DNA from 3 places in the Micromonospora pallida genome. Region 3 is predicted to be linked to each of the others. Evidence: riboswitches for the same ligand, from Rfam matches in the RefSeq annotation. Region 3 holds a riboswitch; each other region holds the start of a gene.
What was found. Region 3 has a riboswitch for cyclic di-AMP ahead of GA0074692_RS00615 (coiled-coil domain-containing protein). Riboswitches for the same ligand answer to the same signal wherever they lie in the genome.
Positions count from the first base shown of each region.

Region 1: it holds a riboswitch for cyclic di-AMP, as region 3 does, so the genes downstream of both, GA0074692_RS24695 (C40 family peptidase) here and GA0074692_RS00615 (coiled-coil domain-containing protein) in region 3, are expected to answer to the same signal.
Region 2: it holds a riboswitch for cyclic di-AMP, as region 3 does, so the genes downstream of both, GA0074692_RS22530 (coiled-coil domain-containing protein) here and GA0074692_RS00615 (coiled-coil domain-containing protein) in region 3, are expected to answer to the same signal.

Region 1 covers NZ_FMHW01000002.1:5,880,656-5,884,945, forward strand. Annotated here, with positions in the region: gene GA0074692_RS24680 (zinc metalloprotease) at 1-539, shown strand, start outside; gene GA0074692_RS24685 (pyridoxamine 5'-phosphate oxidase family protein) at 603-1,163, opposite strand; gene dcd (dCTP deaminase) at 1,254-1,832, shown strand; gene GA0074692_RS24695 (C40 family peptidase) at 1,954-2,865, opposite strand; cyclic di-AMP (ydaO/yuaA leader) riboswitch at 3,008-3,139, opposite strand; gene GA0074692_RS24700 (C40 family peptidase) at 3,450-4,290, opposite strand, start outside.
Region 2 covers NZ_FMHW01000002.1:5,434,468-5,438,757, forward strand. Annotated here, with positions in the region: gene GA0074692_RS22515 (hypothetical protein) at 1-66, shown strand, start outside; gene GA0074692_RS22520 (hypothetical protein) at 69-302, shown strand; gene GA0074692_RS22525 (YibE/F family protein) at 402-1,718, shown strand; cyclic di-AMP (ydaO/yuaA leader) riboswitch at 1,884-2,014, shown strand; gene GA0074692_RS22530 (coiled-coil domain-containing protein) at 2,018-3,028, shown strand; gene GA0074692_RS22535 (carbonic anhydrase) at 3,116-3,799, opposite strand; gene GA0074692_RS22540 (helix-turn-helix transcriptional regulator) at 3,967-4,290, shown strand, end outside.
Region 3 covers NZ_FMHW01000002.1:93,506-97,795, forward strand. Annotated here, with positions in the region: gene GA0074692_RS34475 (hypothetical protein) at 1-146, opposite strand, end outside; gene GA0074692_RS00610 (STAS domain-containing protein) at 479-850, shown strand; gene GA0074692_RS00615 (coiled-coil domain-containing protein) at 1,062-2,120, opposite strand; cyclic di-AMP (ydaO/yuaA leader) riboswitch at 2,134-2,265, opposite strand; gene GA0074692_RS00620 (cation diffusion facilitator family transporter) at 2,419-3,333, opposite strand; gene GA0074692_RS00625 (HelD family protein) at 3,525-4,290, opposite strand, start outside.

The sequences.
Region 1 (4,290 bases), 5.8 Mb from region 3:
CGGCCACCGCGTTCGCCTTCCAGCTGCAGAAGATCAACCGGGTCACCAACGCTGCCTGGTACCCGATCGAGCAGGGCTCCTCGGCGGAGCGGTCGATGAAGACCTCGCTCCGTGAGGGCGGCAAGGGCACCCTGAACATCTACCTCGGCGAGCTGACCGACGACCTGCTCGGCTGGGCGACCTTCCCGACCCGCCGGCTCAGCACCATGGACGGCGTCGTCGTGCTGAGCGAGTCGCTGCCGGGCGGCCTGGCCACCAACTACAACCTGGGTGACACCGGCACCCACGAGGTCGGCCACTGGCTGAACCTCTACCACACCTTCCAGGGTGGCTGCTCCGGCTCCGGCGACAGCGTCTCGGACACTCCGGCGGAGGCGACGCCGGCGTTCAATTGCCCGACCGGCCGGGACAGCTGCACCGCCCCCGGCGCGGACCCGATCACCAACTTCATGGACTACACGTGGGACTCGTGTATGTACCAGTTCACCCCTGGGCAGGCCAGCCGCATGCTGACCGCGTGGAACGCCTACCGCGTCTGACGCCCACCGAACACCGACCGAGGCCGGCTCCGTCCCACGGAGCCGGCCTCGGCGTTTCCCGAATCAGGCGGCGGCCCGGTGCGCGGCATGACGACGCCGCCCCGCCCGCCGCTCCGGTACGCCCGGGTGCCCGGCCGCCGAGGGATCGCTCGCCCGTGGATCCAGCCAGACCTGCACCGCCGGTCGGCCGTGCCCGACGCCGAGGTCGCCCATGCCGCCCCGCTGGTGCCGGGCGAGCATGGCCACGTCGACGGTGAACTCGAACAACCGCCAGTCGGCCCGGGACTCGGCCCGGAAGCTCTCCGCCAGCCGGGCCACCCGGGCCTGGTCGGTGACCGGGCGGGCGTGCCCGGCCACGTACGCCTCGTCGTCGCTCTCCTCAGGCGGGAAGGAGTGCAGGGCGTAGCGCCCGTCGCGTTCCAGGTCGCGCCGCTTGGGCGAGTCGACGACGAAGCAGAAGAGACCCTCGTCGGTGATCACCGGGGAGACCGGGTGGACCCGGGGACCACCGTCGGCCCGGACCGTGGCCAGGTAGCCGAAGCCCGGGCCGTACTGCTGCATGAGAAGGCGGATCGCGTCGGCGAGTCGGGGCTCGTCGGCGGCGAACTCGGACCAGGAAGCCATGCCGACATCCTATCGAACAAGCGTACGAAAGAGCATCCCGACGCGCTGGTCACCCGCCGGTGATTCCGCACCGCTCGCTATGGTGGTGCGATGCTGCTCTCCGATCGGGACCTCGTCAGCGAGATCAAGACTGGCACGCTGGCGCTGGAGCCGTTCGACGCGAGCCTGGTCCAGCCCTCCAGCATCGACGTACGCCTGGACCGGCTCTTCCGGGTCTTCAACAACCACCTCTACACCCACATCGACCCGGCGCAACAGCAGGACGATCTCACCTCGTTGGTGGAGGTGCCCGAGGGGGAGCCCTTCGTGCTGCACCCCGGCGAGTTCGTGCTCGCCTCCACGCTCGAGGTGATCTCGCTGGGCGACCAGCTCGCGGGCCGACTGGAGGGCAAGTCGAGCCTGGGCCGGCTCGGCCTGCTCACCCACTCCACCGCCGGTTTCATCGACCCGGGCTTCTCCGGCCACGTGACGCTGGAACTCTCCAACGTGGCCAACCTGCCGATCACGCTCTGGCCCGGCATGAAGATCGGCCAGCTCTGCATCTTCCGGCTCTCTTCGCCGGCCGAGCATCCGTACGGCTCCGCTGTCTACGGTTCCCGTTACCAGGGGCAGCGCGGGCCCACCCCGAGCCGGGCCTGGCGGAACTGGCGCACCTGGCCCACCCGCTGACCCGGCCCATCCTCTCCGGTAACACTCGCCCTGCCGTGGTGGTGTGCGCTCGGCTTCGCCGGGTGCCTGCAGGGGTCCCCTGCTACGCATAAAGCGGTAACAGGGGACCCCTGCTACCAGCTCAGCCGGGGCGACCGTAGCTGTGCACCGGGCCGTCGTCGGCGCGTTTCATCCGTACCGGGACGCCGGCCCGAGAGGCGTGCACCACCCAGCCGTCGCCGACGTACATGCCGACGTGGTGCAGATCGGAGTAGTAGAAGACGAGGTCACCGGGGCGTAGCTCGCTCCGGCCGACCTGGGCGGTCACCCGTCGCTGCTGGGCGGCGTTGTGCGGCAGGGCGACCCCGGCCCGCGCCCAGGCGGCAAGCATGAGCCCGGAGCAGTCGTACGCGTTGGGCCCTTCGGCTCCCCAGACGTAGGGCTTGCCGATCTGCGCGCAGGCGAAGCTGACCGCCCGGCCGGCGGCGCCGCCGGGGTAGGCGGCCGGGCAGGGGGCGGGCCGCAGGCTGGTGCCGCCACCGGTGCCGTACGCCTTCAGGCGTGCTTTCTGGAGCCGGGCGATGGTGGCGTCGATCTGCTGTCGCTTCGCGTCCAACTGGCGGTCGACCTGGCCGAGTTGGACGATCAGCCGGTCCAGCGGGTCCTTGCGGGCAGTGAGCTGGTTTCGCAGCTCGACCACGTGCCGGATGTCGGCCTGCTGCCGACGGGCGAACTGGTCGAGGAGTTCGAGCTGCTGGACGACGGCGGCCGGCGACGGGTTGGCCAGCATGGCGTTGAGGGCGGAGGCGTTCTCCCCCTTGTACGCCCGTACCGCGATTCCGTCGACCTTGGTCATGGCTCGGTCGATCTCGCGTCGTAGCGGCTCGATGCGGGCGGCCAACGCTGCTGCCTGTCCCCGCTTGTCGGCGAGCGCCTGTCGGGTGGCGTTGTGCTGTTCGATGACCGGTTCGAGGGCGTTCCACTCCCGGTCGATCTGGCGTTCGATCTCGGCGACCGAGGGTTCGGCGTGGGCCACGCCGGCCCCGCTCGTCACGATGACGGCGGCTCCGACGAGGACGGTGACGACGGTGGTGAAGCGGGACCAACATGGACGCGGCGCAGCCGTCGTCCGGGCAGCCGGGGCCGGCCGGACGGACGGTGGCCGCGGGGCATGGTGTGCCACCGGGCTCCTTGCTCCTTCTTCCTGGGACCGCCTACCGGGTTAGCTGACGGGTTCGGGCGGGAAGGGAGCGCCCTACCTTGGGTACGGATTCACCCCGATGGTGCTGGTGGTTCCCCGGCTCGCTCTGTTGTGGCGATGTTCCTGTTGTGGCGACGCGCCGTCGTGGTTTCTGTCGTGGCGACGTGTCGTCGGGCGACTCGGCGGTGTCGAGCCGTTTCCGCCTCGGAATGGCGGACCTGTCACCGACTCGGCAAGTGCCGAGGCTAGAGACGAGCGTCACCGGTCCGCAACACGGTTCGCCGCAGTGCCACCTGCCGATTTCCGACAGTAACCACAGTGAGGCTCGGTCGTTCACCGGCGTCTACGGAGCTACCGGCAGCAGCATCGCGACCGGCGACATTGGCCCAGCACGAAGGAGCCCCGGCCGTCGGCCGGGGCTCCTTCGTCAGGTGTGGTCAGTAGGGGCGGCGGAAGCCCGCGACCGGCATGTGGCTGATGCTGGCCACCTGCACCGGCTTACCGGCACGGGGGGCGTGCACCATGATGCCGTTGCCCAGGTAGAGGCCGACGTGGTGCAGGTCGCTGAAGAAGAAGACCAGGTCGCCGGGACGTGCCTCGGAGCGGCTGATCGCCTTGGTCTCGCGCCACTGCGCGCCGGTGAAGTGGGTCAGGTGGATACCCGCGGCCTTGTAGGCGTACTGGGTGAGCCCGGAGCAGTCGAACGAGTTCGGCCCGGTGGCGCCCCAGACGTACGGGTCACCGACCTGGGCGCAGGCCGTCCTGATCGCGGTGTTGGCGGCGCTGCTGATCACGCCCTTGATCAGCGGACAGCCGGGAGCGCTGACCGCCGTCTTCGGCATGGACGCCCGCAGCCGCTTGATCTCGGTGTCGATCTTCGTCTTCTTCGCCGCCAGGTCCTTCTCCTGCTTGACCTGGCTGGTGATGATGGTGTCCAGCTTCTGCTTCTCGGTCTCGTACTTGGTCCGGATCGCCACCACGCCCTGGAGTTCCCTGCGCTGGTGGGCGGCGAGCCGGTCGAGCATGCCCATCTGCTCGCCCAGGGTGCCCGGCTTGGCGCTGACCAGCAGCGCGCCGATCTCCTGGGACGGGCCGGTCATGTAGTGCCGGGCGGCCAGGGCACCGATCCGGTTCATGGCCATGTCGCTCTGCAGCGCGAGCGGCTCGATCTTCTTCTGCAGCTCGGTCGACTTCTTCTGGTTGACCTTGAGCTGGCTACGGACCTCGTTGTACTTCTCGATCGTGGGCTCCAACTGCTCCCACTGCTTGTCGATCTGC
Region 2 (4,290 bases), 5.3 Mb from region 3:
ACGGTTGCCGCCCTCACGGCGCAGTTCCCCGCCGTCGCGGCGGACCCGGGACGTAGGCGGTGGTGACGATGGGTCGTTGGGTGCTGCACCTGCCGGTGGCGCTGCCCCGCCGGGTGGACGCCGTCGTCCTCGTGGTCGCGCTGCGCGACTCCCTCGGGCACGTGCCGGCCCTCGACTTCGGGGAGGCCACGGTCAGCGCGGAGGACGACCAGTCGAGGCGTACCCGGGTCTGGTGTGACGCGCGACTGGGCGGCGGACAGCGGTGTGAGCTGCCGCTCGCGCACGACGGCGGGTGCCGGTGAGCCCGGGCCGGATCGGTGAGCAGGCCGCGAGCTGCGGCTTCGGACCCGGCAGAATGGTTCGGCCGGGGCAACCGCCACACCAGGACCGTTGGGAGAAGCATGGGTCACGACCACAGCCGTCCCGCCGTCGCCGCGCCGCCGCGCGTACGGCGCGTCCTGATCGCGACCGTGGTCCCGCTCTTCCTGGTAACGCTGGTCGCGGCGCTGGTGCTCTGGCCCCGGGACGCCCCGGAGGTCGGCGGCGGCGAGGATGCTCCCCGCTACCACGGCACGGTCGAGCGGGTGGTGACCGAGGCCTGCCCGCCCGCCCCGGAAACCCCGGAGGGGACGACGGCGGGGCCGTGCGGCATCGCCACGATCGCGGTCGAGACCGGGCCCGACGCCGGACAGCGGGTCGAGACGCCCCTGCCGACCGGTGCCGGATCCCCCTCGGTGGAAGTCGACGACAAGGTGGTCCTGGTCGTACTGACCGATCCGGCCGACCCGACGGTGAGCAGCTACAGCATCGCCGCCCACCAGCGGGGGAAGCCGCTGATCTGGCTGGCCCTGGTCTTCGCCGTCGCCATCGTGGCGTTCGGCCGGTGGCGCGGGCTGGCCGCGCTCGGTGGGCTGGCGGCCAGCTTCGCGATCCTGCTCACCTTCGTGCTGCCCGGAATCAGCGCCGGGCAGGCGCCGCTGCCAGTGGCGATCACCGGGGCCGCGTTGATCATGTTCGTGGTGTTGTACCTCACCCACGGGGTCACCGCGCAGACCTCCGTCGCGGTCCTCGGCACCCTGGCCAGCCTGGTGCTCACCGGCCTTCTCGGCAGCCTGGCGACCGCGTTCACCCATCTGACCGGGTACGGCTCCGAGGACGCCACCACGCTCTCGATGTTCCAGGCCGACGTCGACCTGCACGGACTGCTCCTGGCCGGCATCATCATCGGCTCGCTGGGCGTGCTGGACGACGTCACGGTCACCCAGGCCGCCACGGTCACCGAGTTGGCCCACGCCAATCCGGACCTGACCCGGCTCCAGCTCTACCGGGCGGCCACCCGGGTCGGCCGGGCGCACATCGCCTCGACGGTCAACACGATCGTGCTCGCGTACGCGGGGGCGTCGCTGCCCCTGCTGCTGTTGCTGACCGCCGACACCCGCGGCGTCACCGAGATCGTGACCAGCGAGTTCCTGGCCCAGGAGATCGTCCGCAGCATCGTCGCGACGCTCGGGCTGATCGCCGCCGTGCCGATCACCACCGGCCTGGCCGCCCTGGTCACCACCGCCGGGCGGGGCGGTACGACGACCCCTCGCCCGCGCCGGCCCGCCGGGGAACGGGACGAGGCGCTGGCCGCCCTCAGCGGCCCCCGGGTCGCCACCGGACCGAACAATATCCCCGACGGACCCGGTCGACCGGGAAACACGGAATCGACATGGTGAAATCGCACAGCGTTATCATCAATCGCCTGATCTTGACAAATGTGGCGGGAGTGACGGAACGCAATGGGGAAATGACGCTTTTGGTCGGTATCCGGGCGTAGAACCCGGTGCCCACTGTCGGGTAACCTCGCTGCCGGTTACCGCCGAAGGCGCGCACCGGCGCCAGCGGGGCCACCGCCTAATCGCCTGCGGCGAACCGGGGAACCAGGTTCATGGGGTGCATCCGCGTCAGCGGTAGGGGCCACTTCCGCCCTGAACCCGTCAGCTAACCCGGTCGGCGGTCGATGGAAGGGACAACTGTGACGGCACCTTCACGCCGCTGGCTGAAACCTGTCGTGGCCGTACTCGCCGCCTTCGCCGTGGCCGCTGGCCCCGCGCCAGCGATGGCGGAGCCGTCGAGCCCGTCCGGGCACGACGGAGAGCAGCCGAAGCTCCTCAACGAGGTGATCGAGGAGACGAACCGCAGCTACACGCAGGCCCAGGCGAAACTGGACGCGTCGAAGAAGCGGCAGCTCACCCTCGCGCTGGAGGTCGAGCGGGCGCAGAACGAACTGAAGGCGCTCACCCCGCAGGTGGCCACGATCGCCGTACGGTCGTACATGACCGGTCGGGTCGGCGCGACCTCCATGCTGCTCAACAGCAACACCCCCGACTCGTTCGTCGAGCGCGCCAGCGCGCTGGACGAGATGAACATGGTCAACGGCAAGAAGGTCGCCGCGGTCGCCGCCGTCAAGAAGCAGGCGGAACTGGCCAAGAAGGCGCTCGACGCCGAGGTCATGGAGCAGCAGAAGCAGGCGGACATCCTCAAGAAGCGCAAGCGGGAGGCGGAGAAGTCCCTCTCGCTGGTCGGCGGCGTCGGCCTGACCGGCGGCCTGGTGGACGCCACCTCCCCGATCGCCCGGCCCGGCCCCGGCCGGGACAGCAACGGCAACTGGCGTCCGCTGGGCTGTACCGAGGACGACCCGACCACCGGCGGCTGCATCACCGCGCGCACGCTGCACATGTACAAAGAGGTCAAGCGAGCCGGCTTCAACATGTTCGTCGGGTGCCACCGGCTGGGCGGGCCGTACGAGCACCCGAAGGGGCGGGCCTGCGACTGGTCGCTCCAGAAGTCGGGCTTCAGCAGTTGGGACACCAAGGCGGAGCGGATGTACGGCAACAACCTCACCGCGTTCCTGGTCCGCAACGCCGACCGCCTCGGCATCTACTACGTGATCTGGAACAGGCAGATCTGGTTCCCGGCGACCGGCTGGAAGTCGTACAGCGGCCCGTCCAACCACACGGACCACGTACACGTGTCCATGCTCTGACCGAGCCGACGACAACGGGCCCGCAAACCGGACGACCGGTTGCGGGCCCGTTCGCAGTTCGGGGCCAGCCAGGCGCCAGCTCGCCGGTCAGGACCGACCAGGCGCCAGCGGGGCCGCGCCGGCGGCCAGGGCGAAGTCGTCGCCGGCCGGCACCGAGTGGACCACCCGCACCCCGCCGGCGGCCAGCCGGTACGACATGCCGACCACGGCGCACCGCCCCTCCTGCACGGCCCGGTTCAGCGTCACCGACTGCTCCAGCAGCACCTCGACGGTGTGCTCGATGTGGATGTCGACGATCCGGTCGACGTCGGTGGTGCCCTCCCGGGCGGCCCGACGGACGCTGGGCACCACCGCGCCCACCACCGCGCCGAGGTAACCGGGGGGCGTCGTCCCGGTGCCGTCGGCCTCCCGGGCGGCCTGCACCGCTCCGCACGAGTCGTGACCGAGGACGACCACCAGGGGCGTGTCCAGGACGGTCACCGCGTACTCGACACTGCCGAGCACCTCGGCGCCGACGACGTGCCCGGCGGTCCGGACGACGAAGAGGTCACCGAGGCCCCGGTCGAAGATGATCTCGGCGGCCAGGCGGGAGTCGGAGCAGCCGAGGACGACCGCGAAGGGATGCTGCCCGTCGGCGACCGCCGCCCGGTGACCGGCGTCCTGGTTGGGATGCAACGGGCTGCCGGTGACGAAGCGCCGGTTGCCCGCCTGTAGCTCGGCCAGCGCCTGCACGGGACTCGTCGGAGGCTGCTGTGCCCCGGGAACGGTCATGACTCCTCACCCCTTCTCCGGGCCGGGTCCGCTCGGCGTGACGAGGGTGACCACGGCTCGCCACCACGTTCACACGCAGCGCAAACCCCGTCAAGGGATACGTGATATGCGTTTCAGGTGTTGACGCCGGAGGGTGGCGAGGGTGAATGCGAAGGCAGGGTCATAACATGACGGTCATGGCGACACCACAGCGTGAGAACGGGAGCCAACGAAACTGGATGTTCCTCACAAACCACGCACACGTACTGCTCGCCATCGCCCGTAATCCCACCGCCCGGCTGCGTGACGTCGCCGACGAGGTGGGCGTCACCGAACGGGCCGCGCAGGCGATCGTGACCGACCTGGAGGCAGGCGGCTACCTCCAGCGCACCCGGGTCGGTCGACGCAACGAGTACACGGTGAACCCAGCCGGACGCTTCCGGCACCCCGCCGAGGCGTACCAGCACGTGGGCGCCCTGCTCGCGCTCTTCACCGAGCAGCACGACACGCCG
Region 3 (4,290 bases):
CAGCGCAGCGTCACCACCGCGACGCCACGGGCGAAGTCGTCGTCGCCGTCGTCATCGTCATCGTCGCCCGCGCCGCCGAAGCCGCAGGCCAACACGAGGGCGAGCAGGGCGCCGACACCAGCCAGCCCGAGTAGTCGCTTGATCATCTATGGCTCCTTCGTTAGCGCCGGCAGGTTCTGTCCGGCTGATGCTAGGCAGGTCGGTCAATGCTCGCTGGGGGCGGATCTCACTGGGTGGGCACGCCCGGAGCGGTGGTTGCGCGGCGCGCCGGAGGGCGACCGTTACCCTTGGCCGTGGTGCGCGGTAGTCGAGATCGGCGGGTCAACGGGGGAGGAGAGTCGGAAATGGGCGACTTGCCGCTCCTGATCTGCGAATTTCCCACCCTCGGGGGTGGCGACCGAGGCTGTCGGAGGAATACTCTCGGTCGCGGCCCGCGTACTGATGAGGCGCCCGGAGACGGGCGAGTGGAGGTGCTCGCGTGAGCCTGTCGATTGTGAAGTCGGTCCTGCCCGGTGGCGTCATGGAGATAGCCCCCCGTGGTGAGATCGACGTCGACACCGCGTACGAGGTACGCGAAGCCGTTGTCGAGGTGCTCGCCAAGGGGCGCCCGACACGGATCGAGCTCAACATGAGGTTGGTTACCTTCATCGACTCGGTGGGCATCAGCGCGATGGTTGCCGGGTTCCAGACCGCCGAGGTCAGCGGGATCAAGCTGGTCGTCACCGAGCCCAGCCGGTTCGTGCACCGGCAGCTCTGGGTGACCGGCCTGCTCGGCCTCTTCGGTGCGCCCGAGCCGTACTACGCCGGTACGGCCGGCACGCCCGAACCCGAGGTGCTGCCCGGCGGCTGACCCGGCCCGCCGGCCACCCCGCCCGCCGCCAGCGGGCTCCGAACCCTGCTTCCGGCCCCGCCTCTGGCGGCTGAGCAACGCTGCTCGCCGTCAACGGGCTCCGAACCCCCGCGTCCCGCTCTGCCCGGCGGCTGATCCGGCCCCCGGCCAGGGCGTCGAACAGCAAGCGGCCCGCCACCCCCGGATGGGGTGGCGGGCCGCGTCGGGTTGCTCAGTAGACCGACAGGTGGACGTGGTTGGTGTGATCGCTGGACGGGTCGCCGCCCGCCCCGCTGTACGACTTCCACCCGCTGCTCGGCAGCCAGATCTGGCGGTACCAGATCACGTAGAGCACGCCGAGGCGGTCGGCGTTGTTGATGAAGTACGCCGCCAGGTTGTTGCCGTAGGTCCGGTCACCGCCGGTGGCGTCGCCGCCGAAGCCGTTCTTCTGGGCGGCGAAGTCGCAGGCCCGGCCCTTGGGATGCTCGCCCGAACCGCCGGGGCGGTAGCAGGAGACATACCGGGTGAAGCCGGCCGCCTTGGCCTGGTTGAGCGCGTGCAGCGTACGCGGGGTGATGCAGCCGTCGGCGGGCGTCGGGTCGTTGACGCTGCACGACTCGGGCGGCCAGGAACCGTCGGCGTTGCGCGGTGCCGGCTTCGCCGTGGCGGACCGGGTCGTACCGCCGCTACTCCCGCCCGAACTGGAGCTGGAGTTGGCGACGGAGAGCGCCCGCTCGGCCTGCTGCTTGCGCTTCTCCATCACCGCGACCTGCTTGCGCTGCTCGGTGATCTCCCGGGTCAGCGCGGTCTTGGTCTGGTTGGCCTGCTCCCGGGTGGTCAGCAGGCCGCGTAGTTCGCGGTCCTCGTTGGCGGCGACCGCGTCCAGCGCGGCGGCCCGGTCCATGAAGTTCTGCGGCGAGTCGCTGGTCAGCAGCGCCGAGGCCGGTCCGAGTCGACCGCTCCGGTACGCGAGGCCGGCGATCACGCCGACCTTCTGGTCCCGGACGGCCAGTTCCTTCTCGATGGTGGTGAGCTGTTCGTTGATCTTCTTCTGCCGGGCGGTCGACTTCGCGAGCGCGTCCTTGGCGTCGAGCCACCCCTTGCTGGCCGCCTCCAGTTGGGCGCGCAGTGCCGGGGTGCCGCCCTCGGGATCGTCACCGGGGGCCCGGGCGGTCAGCGGCGGGGCCGCCGTGGCGGGAACCACGGTGATCGGCGCGCCCGCGACGCCGAGGGCGAGTGTCGCGGCGATCAGTGCCGCCATCCGGGCGGCGGTACGTCGTACGGGTGCCACTACTGGCATGCACATGTCCTTCCGTCATCCGCCGACCGGGTTAGCTGACGGGTTCGGGACGGAAGATCCCTACCGCTGACGCGGATGCACCCCAAGAACATGGTTCCCCGGCTCGCCGTCACGGGCGATTAGGCGGCGGCCACCGCAGGCGCCGGAGGGCGCCGCCCGGCGGTGACCGGGTCCGAGACTACCGAAGCCGGTGCCGCACGGGCAGCGGCGACCACACCGCTCCCACGAGATGACACCAACAAACCTGACATAGCCGGACAATATACTCCGAGATTTAAGTTTGTCCTAATTACCACTCCACTCGACCGCAGACGCCGGGCGATTCGTCGGGCTCGACCTGGAGGGTGGCGTGGTCGATGTGGAAGTCCTCGTGCAGCGCCGTACGCGCGGCGGCCAGCACCATGCCGACCTCGGCCGCCGGGTCCGTGGTCAGGTGCGCCGAGGCGACCTCCATCCCCGAGGTGAGCGTCCAGACGTGCAGGTCGTGCACCTCGACCACGCCCGGTACGGCGCTGAGTCGGTCGCGCACCGCGTCCACCTGGAGATGTTCCGGGGCGGCCTGGACCAGGATCCGCAGCGCGGCCCGGCCCAGCCGCCAGGTGCGGGGCAGGATGAAGACCCCGATCGCCACCGCGACCAGCGGGTCGGCCCACCACCAGTCGGTCAGCGCGATGACCGCCGCCGCCGTGATTACGCCGACCGACCCGAGCAGGTCGGCCACCACCTCCAGGTACGCCCCGCGCAGGTTGATGCTCTCCTGCGCGCCCTGGCGCAGCAGCGCGAAGGCGACCAGGTTCGCCAGCAGGCCGAGCACCGCCACCAGCAGCATCGGGCCGGTGGTCACCTCCGGCGGGTCGCCGAACCGGCGGACCGCCTCGACGAGCACGTAGACCGCGACCCCGGAGAGGAGGACCGCGTTGGCCAGCGCGGCGAGCACCTCCAGCCGGTAGAGGCCGAAGGTGCGCTGCGGATCCCGGCCGGCCCGCCGGGCGGCGGTGATCGCGGCCAGGGCCATGCCGATGCCGAGCACGTCGGTGAACATGTGGCCGGCGTCCGAGAGCAGGGCGAGCGACCCGGTGCTCAGCGCGGTCGCCGCCTCGACCACCATCAGGGTGGCGAGCAGGCCGAACGCGCCCCAGAGCCGGCCGGTGTGTCGTCCCGCAGCGTGTGCGAGCCCGCCGTGGTGGTCATGACCTGCGCCCACGCTCCCACCCTCCGTTCCCCGTGCGCTCCCGACCCAATGTATGTTCACATCGCAATATGTGCAAGTAACTGCCGGCAAGGCGCCCGTAACGGATGCGGCTGGAGGTAGCAGGGGTCCCTTGTTACTCATCAATGAGTAACAAGGGACCCCTGCTACCAGCTGAACGCCTTGGGAGGCAGGGGCAGCGCAGGTCAGTCGAGCGGGTCGAGGGTGGTGAGGCGTTGGGTGGCCCGGGAGAGGGCTACGTAGAGGGTCCGTACGCCGGAACCCGGGTCGGCGCGGATCTCACCCGGCGCGACCAGCGCCACCCCGTCGTACTCCATGCCCTTGGCCTGGAGGCTGGTCACCACCTGAAGGCGCGGCGAGTCGAGGTGGGCCAGCCAGCAGGCGACCTCGTCCCGGCGGGGCACCGGAGTGATCACACCCACCGTCCCCGCCACCTCGGCCAGCAGCGCGTCGACCGCCTCGACGGTGCGGGCCGCCAGCTCCGTCGCCGGCACCCGCAGCTCCACCGGGTGCACGCCGGTGGAGCGGACGGCGGTCGGCAGCGGCAGATCCGGGTGGACCGTACGGATCTCGGCCGCCGCGACCGCGAAGATCTCCGCCGAGTTGCGGTAGTTGGTGGTCAGCGTGAACTCGTGCCGCTTGCGCCGGCCGAGCGCCTGCTCCCGGGCCCGGGTCAGCTCCACCGGATCACCGGTCCACGCGGTCTGCGCCGGGTCGCCGACCACCGTCCAGGAGGCTAACCGGCCCCGCCGGCCCAGCATCCGCCACTGCATCGGCGACACGTCCTGCGCCTCGTCGACCACCACGTGCGCGTAGTCGCGGTAGTCGGCCGGGCGCTCCCGGGCCGCCGCCCGCTCGGCGCGCTGCCGGTCCGCGAAGGTGCTCAGCTCGCGTACCCCACCGGCGAGCTGGAACGGGTCGCGTCGGCGGCGGGCCGGCTTCATCGGCTGG